One region of the Paenibacillus sp. FSL H8-0283 genome, then DNA from elsewhere that is predicted to be linked to it. Evidence: predicted binding sites of a transcription regulator. Region 1 holds the regulator's gene; each other region holds the start of a gene.

Region 1 (4,412 bases):
TAGCTCCCACGGCGCAGTCCTCTAACTTGCCGGCTTGGAACAATGACTACACAGACGTCTTTGATTGGATGTTCGCGCAGAGAAAACCGGTCGTGCCAGGTGCTCCGAGCGGCTTCAAGGCGACAGCCGGTGACGGACAGGTCACATTGAACTGGACCGCCCCTGCTGACGACGGTGGCAGTGCGATCTTGGGCTACAAGGTATGGTATGGCAACGGGACGCCGATCACACTGGATGCGACGGAGACCAAATATACCTTCAAGAACCTGACAAACGGCCAAGGCTACAACTTCACCATCATCGCGGTAAATGCAAAGGGCGACGGCGCGGAGATCAGTGCGACGACGACGCCGATGAAGACGACGACTCCCACTGTGCCTGATTCTGGTGGCAATACGGGCAACACCGGAAATACCGGCAACATCGGTAATACGGGCAACACTGACAATACGGGCACCGGGACAGACGCTGGAACGTCGAAGTCGAACTACACAGTGAATACACCGAAGGATAAACCCGCGGTCACAGACAAAAACGGCAACACCACCCTCCCCGGCGGTGGCGAGATTGCGACCAAAGGCGGGACCAAGATTAAGGTACCCGAAGGCACAACGATAGACTCAAACGGTAAGGTAACCATTCCGGCAGACAAGAGCGCCGAAGTGACACTACCCGGCGGCAACAGCACAGTGATCATTTCGGGAGGCTCGACGATCGCGAGCGACGGTACGGTTACAGTAGGCGGCAAAGACGCGCATGTGAACCTGCCAAACGGCAACCGTGTGGATATCCACGGCGGATCGAAGATACGAAGCGGCGGAGCGGTTGTGGTAGGACCGAGCGGCGCAAAAGTTAGCTTAGACAACGGCATGTCGCTGAACATCCGTGAGGGTACGGAGCTGGCGGTCGATGACGCCACCCCACTGGGCTTCCTCGTGATATCGGGCAATCCTTTCAGGGATGCCAACATGGACGACTGGTTCTACAACTATATGAATTTCGCCTACACATACGATCTTTTCAACGGCACGACGTCCACGACGTTCTCACCCGGCACCGCAATGACGCGTGCAATGTTCGTGCAGGTACTGGCCAATCTTGAGAACGTAAACCTCTCCAGCTACACGAGTTCCCGCTTTAACGACGTGACGGACGGACAATGGTACACCGCGGCAGCCGAGTGGGCAGCCGAAAAAAGCATAGTTAACGGTACAAATGCAGACCTGTTTGACCCCAATTCACCAATGACGCGCGAGCAGATGCTGGTGATACTGTACAACTACATGAAGTACAAAGGCTATGAGATACCTGAAAACCACTCTAAGTCCTTCACGGACGAGAGTGAGATCAGCTCCTGGGCGTTGGAGGCCGTTCAGGCACTGCGGGCCATCGGCATTGTAGCAGGCAAGCCGGACAACTTTTTTGCTCCCAAAGCCACCGCCACCCGCGCCGAAGTAGCCACGATCTTTGTAAGGTTCATCGAATATCTGGCTAACTGAAAGCGTATACAGAAAAATAAAGCCCCTTCCGGCTGAACAATATCCAGCCGGAAGGGGCTCCTTGTTTTCAAACTGTAATTTTTTTGACAACTCCACAGTCAGGACTTTAAACCCTCTATTTTTGCATCTAGAATATTCGTCCCCAAGTCCAAAAAATTCTAATTAATTAATGCATGTTCTGATTTATTTCACACACAAAAAAACGCCATCACAATAATGTGATGGCATTCTTGATTATGGAGCCTAGGGGGATCGAACCCCTGACCTCATCGCTGCCAGCGATGCGCTCTCCCAGCTGAGCTAAGGCCCCAGGATATGAAATAGATAACTTGTCCAGCACTGCTACGTTCCACAGGCGACTCCTATATCATATAAAATCCAGCTTTCGCTGTCAATCACTTTTTCAAGATCCAAAGTGATTGGAGAAGAACAACCGATTTCTCTGGTACACACGGACTGGAACTCCAGACTGCTCTTCTCCCTTTACCAACTTCACTAATCCTCCAGATCGTCTTTGGACAACAGGGATTTCAGTTCTTTCATGAACATATTGATATCTTTGAACTGGCGGTATACCGACGCAAAACGGACATACGCCACTTCATCGACTGGAAACAACTGTTCCATCAACAGCTCACCAATCTGGCGACTCTCAACTTCAGCATCGGCTGTATTACGCAGAGATTTCTCCACTTCAGATACCATCATCTCCAGGGTCTCTACGGAGACTGGACGTTTCTCACAGGCACGAATAAGCCCGCGGAGAATTTTGTCCCGGCTGAACTCTTCACGACTGCCATCTTTCTTAATGACGATCAGTGGAGTCTCCTCAATCATCTCAAACGTTGTAAATCTTCGGGCACACTGCTCACACTCACGGCGACGACGAATGGATTTTGCTTCGTTGGCCGGACGCGAATCAAGCACTTTGGTACCCATATAACCGCAATAAGGACACTTCAAAACAGATCACTTCCCACGTTTTACTTTTTACCACATATTCCCTGTACTGATTTTGTAATGAAAAACGCATTGCCGACACATAATACTTTTACCAACCCGCGAGGAGGTGAACAGCAATGGCACAAAGCAATGGTAACTCCAACAACTTGGTGGTAACTAAAGCTTCCGCAGCACTCGAGCAAATGAAATATGAAGTTGCTCAAGAACTCGGAATCAGCATCCCACAAGACGGATACCAAGGTAACATGACTTCTTACGAGAACGGTTCGATCGGTGGATACATCACGAAGCGTCTGGTAACAATTGCAGAACAGCAATTGGCAGGTCAATACCAATAATATCTGCATCGTAATACGCTACACAGAGGAGCATGGAGCGGCCGGTGAATAACCGGCCTGCTCTGTGCTTCTACTTATATACTTAGAACGTATTATAGATCTTTACATACTGATTATAATAGTAAATGACTCTTTGTACATAGTGACGCGTCTCACCAAACGGAATATCTTTCACCGTATCAAACGATCCATCCCATACACCATCTCTAAGCCAACTGTTCACTTTGCCTGGCCCCGCATTATAGGCAGCGATCATAACTGCTTCATTGCCATCGAATTGATCAGACAGATTCCGCAGATACCATGTGCCTAATTGAATATTTCGTTCTGGCTCGTGCTTTAATTCCTCCAGCGAAGTGTCGGGAATTTTGGCTTGTTCCAGTATCCAGTTCGCCGTGTCCGGCATCAGTTGCATGAGCCCAATGGCACCTCGTTTGGATTCCTTGCTTGTCTTGAAATTGGTCTCCACCTTGATAATGGAAGCAATTAGAAACGGATCAACCTCATAGCTCTGAGATTGGGCACGGATCTCTTCCTTATAATGTATGGGATAGAACCATGCCATCCAGTTTGTATTCAGAAATAACACCAGTACAAAGGAAACAAACATCAACAGCAATACACGTTTCTTACGCGATATTCTCATAACAAACCCTTACGCTGTAGATACGAGTCAATTTGCTGTTCCGTCTCAGGCCATAAGCCGCTGTTATCGATGACAATGTCAGCCAGCTGTTTTTTCCGCTCAATATCCATCTGTACATCCATTCGAGCCTCAGCCTGTGCTGCAGTCATTCCATCCCGACTCATCAAGCGATCTCGTTGCACCGATCTCGGGACATATACAACCATGACTTCCTCGAAACCGTCCTCCAGACCTGATTCGTAGAGCAAAGGAATATCAGATACCACAAGTTTATCCGGATGTTGCAACGCGTATGCAGCAGCCCGTTCGCGCATCTCTCTTCGGATCGCCGGATGTGTGATAGCCTCCAATGCCTTTCGTTCCTCTGGTTGTTGAAAAACAATACTCCCAAGCTTTTTCCGATCCAGTGTTCCATCTTCGTTCAGTATGGCTTGTCCAAACCGCTTAACAGCGGCGGCCAACACGGGATGCCCGGGCATCATAACTTCCCGGGCAATAACGTCTGCATCGATGAGCAACGCTCCCTTACTGGCGAGATAGGCGGAAACACTGCTTTTGCCTGTCGCGATCCCGCCGGTTAAGCCTATATTCATCGTTTCACCTCATAACAACTTCATTATTCCCATAATCATTAACATTAGCGCTGGCAATACAGACAGTCTTCGCATCCAGCGCAGAGCTGAGAATCGTAGGCCAACCTTCATGCCGAGTGACAGAAACGCCCCACTAAACAGTGCAATAATGAGTGCTGTCCATAGTGTAGGGAATCCCAGAAGTGCCGCTCCCAAACCTGCTCCAAACGCATCCAGAGACAGGGCAATACCCAGCCACATCGCTTCTTGAGCAGATATACTCCCCGAGTTATCCATATCCGCCTTGGAGGGACTGCGAAGGATCTGAATGACAACGCCCAGCTTGCGCAGCTCCAGTGTAAATACCATTCGTTCCAGTGATCCATTTGAAGCC
Region 2 (4,412 bases), 2.7 Mb from region 1:
TGTTAGTTGGTGAGGGGAATAAAACCAATGTTACAGCATACTGAGCTACATTGTAACGATGGTTCGAGTGGCAAGTGTTGCACTGACATCAATCAAACGCTGATTCCGGCTGCCGCGGAAGGGAAGGGAAACATCACGCTCCGCTTCAACGTATCGACCGTCAATAATCACATCGCACAACCGGGCAAGCTCCGCTCTTGCAGGGTCGGTAATCAGTTCTTCATATTCGAATCCCGTGTAGGCCCATACCGTCAGATCAGGACGTGCAGCGCGGAGCTGCTGGACCCAAGACGTACATTCTGCTGCCGAGAAAAAGGGATCACCACCACACAACGTAACGCCATCCAGCAATGGATGGGTCGTCACTTCATGCAGAATCTGCTGCTGCTGCCGCTCTGTAAAGGGCTCACCCGCTCGAAAGCTCCATGAATCCGGACTGAAGCAGCCCGGACAGGCGTGACGACATCCGCTGATGAACAACACGGCACGCAGGCCGGTCCCTTCATTTACCGATTCCGGGATGTAACCATATAGATTCACCGGTGTTTCACCCGATCCCGCACTTCGGCCTGCTTTGCAGCATTGAAGCGTACTTTGTAATCTCCGGTCAGATAGCCAGTTACGCGGCGTAACCGCTGGAAGTGTACATGGTTCTCGTGGGCTTCACAGTTTGGGCATACATCCCCAATGACGCCTTCATAACCACATGCAGGGCAGCGATCAATTGGATGATTAATGGAGAAATAACCGATATCCTGCGCCAGTGCATACTGTACAATTCGCAGGAAAGCTGCGGTGTTGGCCCGAACGTTTCCGTCAAGCTCCACATAGGAGATCGCACCCGCGTTACATAAAGTGTGGAATGGAGCCTCCAGTTCAATCTTCCGATATGCTGGAAGCGTGTGGTAGACCGGGATATGGAATGAATTCGTATAATACTCCCGATCATTCACTCCGGGAATAATGCCATAACGCTCTCTGTCGATCTTCGTGAATTTGCCGGACAGCCCTTCAGCAGGTGTGGCAAACAGTGTGATATTCAAATTATGCTGCTCGCTCATCCGGTCACAGAACTCTCTCATGGTCCGAATAATGTTGAGCGCTTCGCGATGTACATGAGGGTCCTGCCCATGATGGCGCCCATAGAGAGCTGTCATACATTCCGCGAGACCGATAAAACCAAGAGATAATGTTCCATGCTTTAACAGCTCGGCAACCGGCTCGTTCGGGCCAAGCTGTTCTCCACCTTCCCATACACCCTCCCGCATCATGAAGTCCGATGCCTTGGCAGGCTGCAATGTCTGAATTCGGTAGCGGTGCAACAGGCCGGAAGCGGCATTATGCATAACTGACTCCAAAGCAGTATAGAATCCGGCTCGGTCAGCGACAGCTCTTGCACCTTGGCAGATGCCAAACCGGATGCCGAGCTTCACGAGGTTAATGGTGTTGAAGGACAGATTACCTTTACCACTTTGACGATTGCGACCAAACCGGTCAGCCAGTGTACGTGTGCGGCATCCCATGGTTGCGATGATCGTATCCGGATCTTCCGGATGATAGAAAGGCAGATTGAAAGAGGCATCCACATTGACAAAGTTAGGATACATCCGCCGGGATGAACAGCTGACTGCGAGCCGGAACAGATCATAGTTCGGCTCTCCTTGAGCCTGATTGATCCCCTGTTTACATTGGAAAATATGTTGAGGGAACACGGGAGTCTCCCCGTTGCCCAGGCCACGAATGGTTGCTTCCAGCAACGAGCGTGATACCAACCGTCCTTCCGCAGAAGTACATAATCCATAGTTCAGTGAAGTAAATGGAATCTGACCACCCGCCCGGCTACTCATCGTATTCAGGTTATGAATCAGTGATTCAGCAGCTTGTCCTGTCTCCAATTCAGTCTCTTCATAGGCGAAGGCATATGCCCGCGGACATTGATTCTTCGCTTCGATGCTATCCAGATGAAGCTGTTCATCCCCGATCAGAACATTTTCACCAAAGAGCCGTTGCCCTTTGCGGTAGTGTTTGCGGAATGATCGCTGTACATAAGGGGCCAGATCCCAGTCAATTTTATTGGCCGATACACCGCCATATTGACTGTTCTGCTGGGATTGGAAGATGATCGCAACCAGAGCCATGGCAGACATGATCGTCTGAGGTGTGCGAACCGATCCGTTACCTGTGTTGAAACCCGCAGCAAGGAGACGGTCAAACGGGATAAAGATACAGTTGGTCGTTCCAAGTGCATACTGATCCAGATCGTGTACATACAGATCCCCATTCTCCACAGCTTGGGCAAGCTCTTCCGGCAACACATGACGCAGAGCATGCCACTTGGCGGTCTCCGAACCGAGCCTGCTCATCTTACCACTGAAGGAATCCCCGTTCAGATTCGCATTTTCCCTCAGCGTATCGGCGTCTTCTGCGCCAATAATTCGTCTTCCCAGGTCGGATAATAGATCGGATGCCAGTGGGGTGGCATACTCAAGCATGTTCATGTAAGGTTCCTCCTAAAATGATTTTGGTTATCATTCAATTCACGTTAAATACTATATGTAGATTCGTCTTATCCATTTATAAACTATATGTGGTTTTTTGGGTGTGATAATGATCACACAGCTTACTGAACAAAGTGGACTTTCCTTTAATTGCTGCGGATAAAGGTTCCCAAAGTCTGAGCGGAAGCGTATAATTTCTAGTTATTCTGCAAGTATAATATCCGAAGTCGGACAAGATGGACTTTAATCGAGCTGAAAAGGCGAGTTGCAATGAATTCGCGGTCGTTAAACCATCCGTTTAAGACCTGCTTTTGTTCACAAATGGGCAATAGGCAGGGAGTATGATTCTCTTATACTTCTACGGTGTTAATCATATAAGTATAGATTGTGACAGCTATTCGGATTTTTGATGACCCCTGTACGTGATTAAACATTCTGAAATACAGATTTGAAAGTGCAGCTTAGATAAGAGGGGTGAATCATGGGGACGGCAGAAGGCATTACAAGAGGCTTCTATGAAGATATAAAGGAAGCTGCGGCCCATATCGTAGACGTATTAAGTGGTATATTGAAGGTCAATACCATCTTTGTTGCCACGAATGACGGGGTGACCAATGTCATTTTGGAGGCCTTTAATCGTACGGAAGAGTTAGTTGTTAAAGGCAGTGCACTTCCATTTACGGATTCATATTGCAGCCTGGTATTAAGAGACAACGGTAGCGTTCTTACGATCCCGGATACATGTGAACATCCGATGACACGATCCATGGGCGTTACGAGCGGACTTGGCAATCGCTTCTTCGTGGGCGTGCCTATTATGAGAAGATCGGGCGAAACATTTGGCACCATCTGTCTGATGGATGATCCTGGTTATGTGATCAGCGAAACCGATATGAAGACACTGAAGGCGATGGCTGTATTCCTGGGTTATGTTGTTGATCTGGAAAGCACGTTGCATGTTCAGGAGCAGAAATTGAGTGATTCGGAACAAATGCAAGAACAGCTCCAGGCAGAGAAAGAACGTGCCGAATCTGAGGCTATGACCAAAACACAGATGTTGAAGCTAATGAGTCACGAGATTCGCAATCCTTTGAACGGTATTTTGGGACTGACAGATCTGATGCGCACACCGGATATGCCTGAGGAGCAGTCCGAATATGTGAACATGATTGAGACAAGCGGCAATATTCTGCTTTCCTTGCTGAATAATATGATGAATTTCAACATTAATGAAGCAGGTAAAACGGTTATACATGATGATCCGTTTGATCTGGTAGGCACCATTGAGAATACCGTGTATCTCTATGCCGGGATTGCGACGGGCAAGAACATTGAGCTGGGATTAAATCTTGAACTGAATGTATCTCAAGTGTTCGTTGGTGATGAAGTCAAGATTGGACAGTTGCTTGCACACGTCATTCAGTATGCTCTCGATTCAACGCGTGAAGGTTCCGTTCTGATCACAGCAGTGGTGAACGGAGAAGAATTGGAGGAGACCGGTACACTTCAGCTCAAGGTGAAGTACACGGGTCAGATGTTATCGGACAAGAAGACACCAACCTGTAACAGCCAAGATGAAAATTTGAATATCCAAAAACTGATTGGAAGCAATCTGGGTTTAGCTGTAAGCCAGAATCTTGCCATTCTCATGCATGGCCGTATTCAGGTGAGTAGTGTGAAGGAAAATGAGACGGAATTCAACATCTCCCTTCCATTGCGCAGATACTGGGAGTTACCTCAACTCGCAAGTGTTCAGCAACGGTTAAAAGAGAAAAAGGTGTTGCTTGCTAAGGACCCTGACATTTTGCAAGGTGTCTCTTCCCTGATGCGCAGGTGGGAGATGGATGTACACATGACCTCGGGTGTGACATTAGCGCATGATTGGATCAAGGAAGGATTCATGCCGGATGTAGC
Region 3 (4,412 bases), 160 kb from region 1:
TTCTTCACGCAATATTCGTCCTGGCCCCAGCTGTGGCAGCGATGGCGTAATTCCGAAGTAACGGCCTAGAATAGTTTCTTTTGGTGGATCGCCTTGAGGACTACCGTTGGTTACGCCATTCGTTCCATCAGGGTTAGGAACAGCAGGAGGTGATGCTTGCGCAACTGTGGCTTCTGCTGCTTCAATGGCCTGCTGATAACTGTCAGGATCAAATATAAATGTAAAGGACATTGTCTCAGCGGGTGCTCCGGTTCGTTCCACGAACCCCCAATAATAGGGGCGATTGGTCAACGCTTTGTCCGCCTCAGGCGAGAGTTTGACTGTAACATGGGCAGGGGAACGCTCCATAATCTGACAATCCAGTGCTTCCAGATAGGTGAGAACATAAGCCTGCACTTCATGGGGAGTCATGGTCATGAGTTAGCTACCTCCTTTGCGAAGATCTAACAACCCGGATACGGCAGGCCCTTCATCTGAAACCTCACGTTGAATAGAGTTCAGCGATTGTCCAAGTGAATCCATTTTACGGCGAATATCTTCATCAGTTTGTGATTCCAGCATGATTTTGTACAAACTTTTCTCAATAGACTCCTTTTTCTCCAGCCGTTCCAGAATGACATCCAGCCCGCCGATCACCATCTCAAACATATTGATCTTCTCATGCAGCAGATTCAGAATATGTTCCTCTATGGTTCCCGTCGTAGATAAATTGAAAATGTTCACGTCATTCTGCTGTCCCAGCCGGTGTACCCGACCGATCCGCTGCTCAACCCGCATAGGGTTCCAAGGCAAATCAAAGTTGATCATATGATGGCAAAATTGCAGATTGATGCCCTCACCACCTGCTTCGGTTGCAATCATGGCCTGCACACGCCCGCGGAAGAGATCCATCATCCAGTCTTTTTTGCCTCGATTCATGCCACCCCGATAGGGTACAGCCGTAAGCCCATTGTTGCGGAAATAGTTTAGCAGATACTCCTGCGTGGCCCGGTATTCAGTGAAGATAATTACTTTTTCATTCATGTTCCGAACCAGTTCCATCGTTTTCTCCGCTTTGGTATTCTCCTTGATCGCTTTAATATGGGCAACGAGTTCCCAAATCTTGTCCCGAAGGGGAGAGTCCAGCGGAAGTTTCTTCGACAGATTAACCAGCGTCACGAATACAGCATCCCGACTGCTGCACACTTCACGCTGCAATGTAACCAGGGAGAGCATGCTGCTCAGGTTGCCGCCAGCTTCCTGGTACTGGTCTTTAACAAAGGAAGTCACGCCATCATAAAGCGCTTGTTCTTCGGGCGATAGTTGCAGATTCACGTTGGAGACGTTCCGTTTGGTAAATTGAACAGGGCCTTCGCCGCGGCGGTTACGAATCATGACTTTGGATAACTCGTTCTTAAGCTGTTCCTGATTTTTCGGAACCCGTTTGTCTACAACAAAGTTGGCCGCAAAGTCACCCTGACGACCTAGTTGACCGGGCTTCAGTAGGTTGATCAGATTGAACAATTCACTCATATCGTTCTGCACAGGTGTAGCTGTGAGCAGCAGACAATACTTTTTGCGCAATTTCAGCATGAATTGATAGTTGGTTGTTTTCTTGTTTTTGAGTTTATGAGCCTCGTCAATAATAATCATGTCGTAGTCGGTATCCAGCAGCATATCTTTATGCGGGTCACGTTTGGCTGTATCCATGGAAGCAACAACCACTTCATTCTGCCAGGAATAGGCCTTTTTCTGGGCAATAGCAGGGATGCCAAATTTTGAATTCAACTCCCGTACCCATTGCAACACAAGAGAGGCTGGCACGAGAATGAGTACCTTGGATACGAGACCCCGAACCATATATTCTTTCAGAATGAGACCGGCTTCAATGGTTTTGCCCAGACCCACCTCATCGGCGAGAATGGCCCGGCCTGACATTTCAAATAATACTCTGCGTGCAGTGTCCATCTGGTGAGGGAGTGGGGTAAGGCCTTGTAGATGCTTGAGACATTGGATCTCGTCAAAATTGGGAATAAGGTTGGTCTCTTCGGCTTGAATGCCGAGTTGAAAGAGTCGGTAATCCCCCCAAGGACCTCCTTTATCCAGTCGTGATTCCAATTGATTAATCCAGGTCCGATCAAATTCCAACGGAACGGGCAGCTCGGCTACAGGTTGATTCATGTGGTGCGGGTTTTTCCGGTTCATGGTGTTTCCTCCCCTGCCATACGTGATGACGTTTTATTCGTAGGTAATAGTATGGACGAATGAGAGTCAGTTCATAACTATATAAGTTGAACTACATTTTATTTGCACGAACACTACGATGACAGAACAACCTTCCAATCGCTGTTATCCCCAGATTTTTTGTGTCCCAAAAAATTCACTGATGTCGTATTCATGCGTATGAGGGTGTGTGAAGAAGTTTGTCCGAGCAGGGGGGTCTATAAAATAAGGCCTGTGATAAAAGTCGCATGGAAAATCAATATATGGTGTAATATACTGTTTTTATATCACTATATGTGGTGTTTGGTCATAATTTATTCTTATAGTTAAAATGGAGCTTTATACCGGGGAGGTTGAACGTAGCGATGAAATCGAACCAACGATCGTACCAATTAGAAGGACTTAGCGAAAAAATATTTCTGGACCGATACGCCTGGAAGGACGCTGATTCGAATCATGCCAAGGTCGGAGATGTGGTATTGGTATTAACGAAGGATGATCCGAAGTTCCCAACCAAGGAAGTGGGCGAAATCATAGAACGCCAGGGTCAGCTTGTACAGGTAAGAACTCGAAGCGGAGAGATGATCGAGACAAGTGTGGAGAAATTGACACTCAACATAGAAAAAACACCGGAAGAGATGTGGGACCGTCTTGCCAAAGCGATGGCTTCTGTCGAATCCACAGCCGATAAGCGGGCAACGTGGGAGTCCAAGTTCCGCTCTGTGTTGGAAGATTGGAAGTTAGTACCCGGAGGCCGAATTGCTGCGGGTGCGGGGGCAAGCGATGAGTTGACACTCTTCAATTGTTATGTCATTCCATCTCCGCAAGACAGTCGGGGTGGCATCATGAGAACCTTGACCGAGATGACGGAGATTATGGCACGTGGGGGAGGCGTAGGCATTAATTTGTCCTCTTTGCGTCCTCGCCGAGCGGTGGTGAAAGGTGTCAACGGATCATCCAGCGGTTCCGTATCGTGGGGCGGATTGTTCAGTTATACGACTGGACTGATTGAACAGGGCGGAAGCCGCCGGGGTGCGCTCATGCTGATGATGAATGACTGGCATCCGGATGTGCTTGATTTTATTACTGTGAAACAAACGATGGGGCAGGTGACCAATGCCAATCTGTCTGTATGTGTGAGCAACGCATTTATGGAGGCTGTCAAGCAGGACGGAGATTGGGACTTGGTTTTCCCCGATACGAACGATCCGGACTACGACATCGAGTGGAACGGGGATATGCAGCAATGGAAAGCCGCAGGTCATTCGGTGGTGCACTATCGTACACTGAAGGCTCGCAAAATCTGGCATACCATTATTGAATCAGCCTGGAAATCGGCAGAGCCCGGTGTGGTATTCATGGAGTACTACAACCAGATGTCCAACAGCTGGTACTTCAATCCGATCATCTGTACTAATCCTTGCGCGGAACAGGGTCTGCCTGCCTGGGGTGTATGTAATCTGTCTGCGATCAATCTGTCCAAATTCTACGATGAAACAAATCATGATGTGGCATGGGATGAACTGGCGGAAACCACTCGTATCTCGGCTAGATTTTTGGATAATGTCATCGATGCAACACCATATCATTTTGAGGAAAATAGACTGAATCAGCAGCGTGAACGCCGGGTTGGGCTTGGCACAATGGGACTGGCAGAGCTGATGATTAAGCTGCGTATTCGATACGGCAGTCCTGAATCTCTTGTTTTTCTGGATAAACTGTATGGATTCATGGCGAAGGAGGCCTATCTGGCATCGGCAGAGATTGCAACAGAGAAGGGAGCTTTTCCAGCTTTCGAAGCTGAACCGTATTTACAGAGTGGATTCATGAAAAACATGGTTGCGACGTACCCTGAAGTGGGAGAGGCCATCCGTAAACAGGGCATTCGAAATGTCACACTGATCACACAAGCGCCAACGGGAAGTACAGGTACGATGGTGGGCACATCAACAGGTATTGAGCCGTATTTCGCCTTCAAGTATTTCCGTCAAAGCCGTCTAGGTTATGATGAACAGTTCGTACCGATCGCACAAGATTGGCTGGATGAACATCCTGGTGAAGCTTTACCAGACTATTATGTGACGGCGATGGATTTGTCGGCTGAGAATCACATACGGGTGCAGGCAACGATTCAGCAATGGGTGGATAGTTCGATCTCGAAGACGGCCAACTGTCCGGCTGATTTTACAGTGGAGGATACGGCTGAGCTG

Evidence for each region. The regulator NrdR, encoded in region 1, represses ribonucleotide reductase genes. The targets are predictions, from matches to a motif close to AACACNATATATNGTGTT.
Region 2: the regulator NrdR is predicted to act here: its motif matches at 2,546-2,563, upstream of MHI52_RS28930 (anaerobic ribonucleoside triphosphate reductase).
Region 3: the regulator NrdR is predicted to act here: its motif matches at 2,489-2,506, upstream of MHI52_RS10800 (adenosylcobalamin-dependent ribonucleoside-diphosphate reductase).

What each region holds. Positions count from the first base shown of each region.
Region 1 covers NZ_CP150295.1:2,204,226-2,208,637, reverse strand. The annotation lists gene MHI52_RS10105 (S-layer homology domain-containing protein) at 1-1,499, shown strand, start outside; tRNA gene MHI52_RS10100 (tRNA-Ala) at 1,737-1,809, opposite strand; gene nrdR (transcriptional regulator NrdR) at 1,995-2,462, opposite strand; gene MHI52_RS10090 (alpha/beta-type small acid-soluble spore protein) at 2,579-2,800, shown strand; gene MHI52_RS10085 (lytic transglycosylase domain-containing protein) at 2,883-3,446, opposite strand; gene coaE (dephospho-CoA kinase) at 3,443-4,039, opposite strand; gene MHI52_RS10075 (manganese efflux pump) at 4,049-4,412, opposite strand, start outside.
Region 2 covers NZ_CP150295.1:6,587,446-6,591,857, reverse strand. The annotation lists gene nrdG (anaerobic ribonucleoside-triphosphate reductase activating protein) at 46-540, opposite strand; gene MHI52_RS28930 (anaerobic ribonucleoside triphosphate reductase) at 537-2,498, opposite strand; gene MHI52_RS28925 (histidine kinase dimerization/phospho-acceptor domain-containing protein) at 2,980-4,412, shown strand, end outside.
Region 3 covers NZ_CP150295.1:2,359,305-2,363,716, forward strand. The annotation lists gene MHI52_RS10790 (YqhG family protein) at 1-417, opposite strand, end outside; gene MHI52_RS10795 (SNF2-related protein) at 421-2,184, opposite strand; gene MHI52_RS10800 (adenosylcobalamin-dependent ribonucleoside-diphosphate reductase) at 2,568-4,412, shown strand, end outside.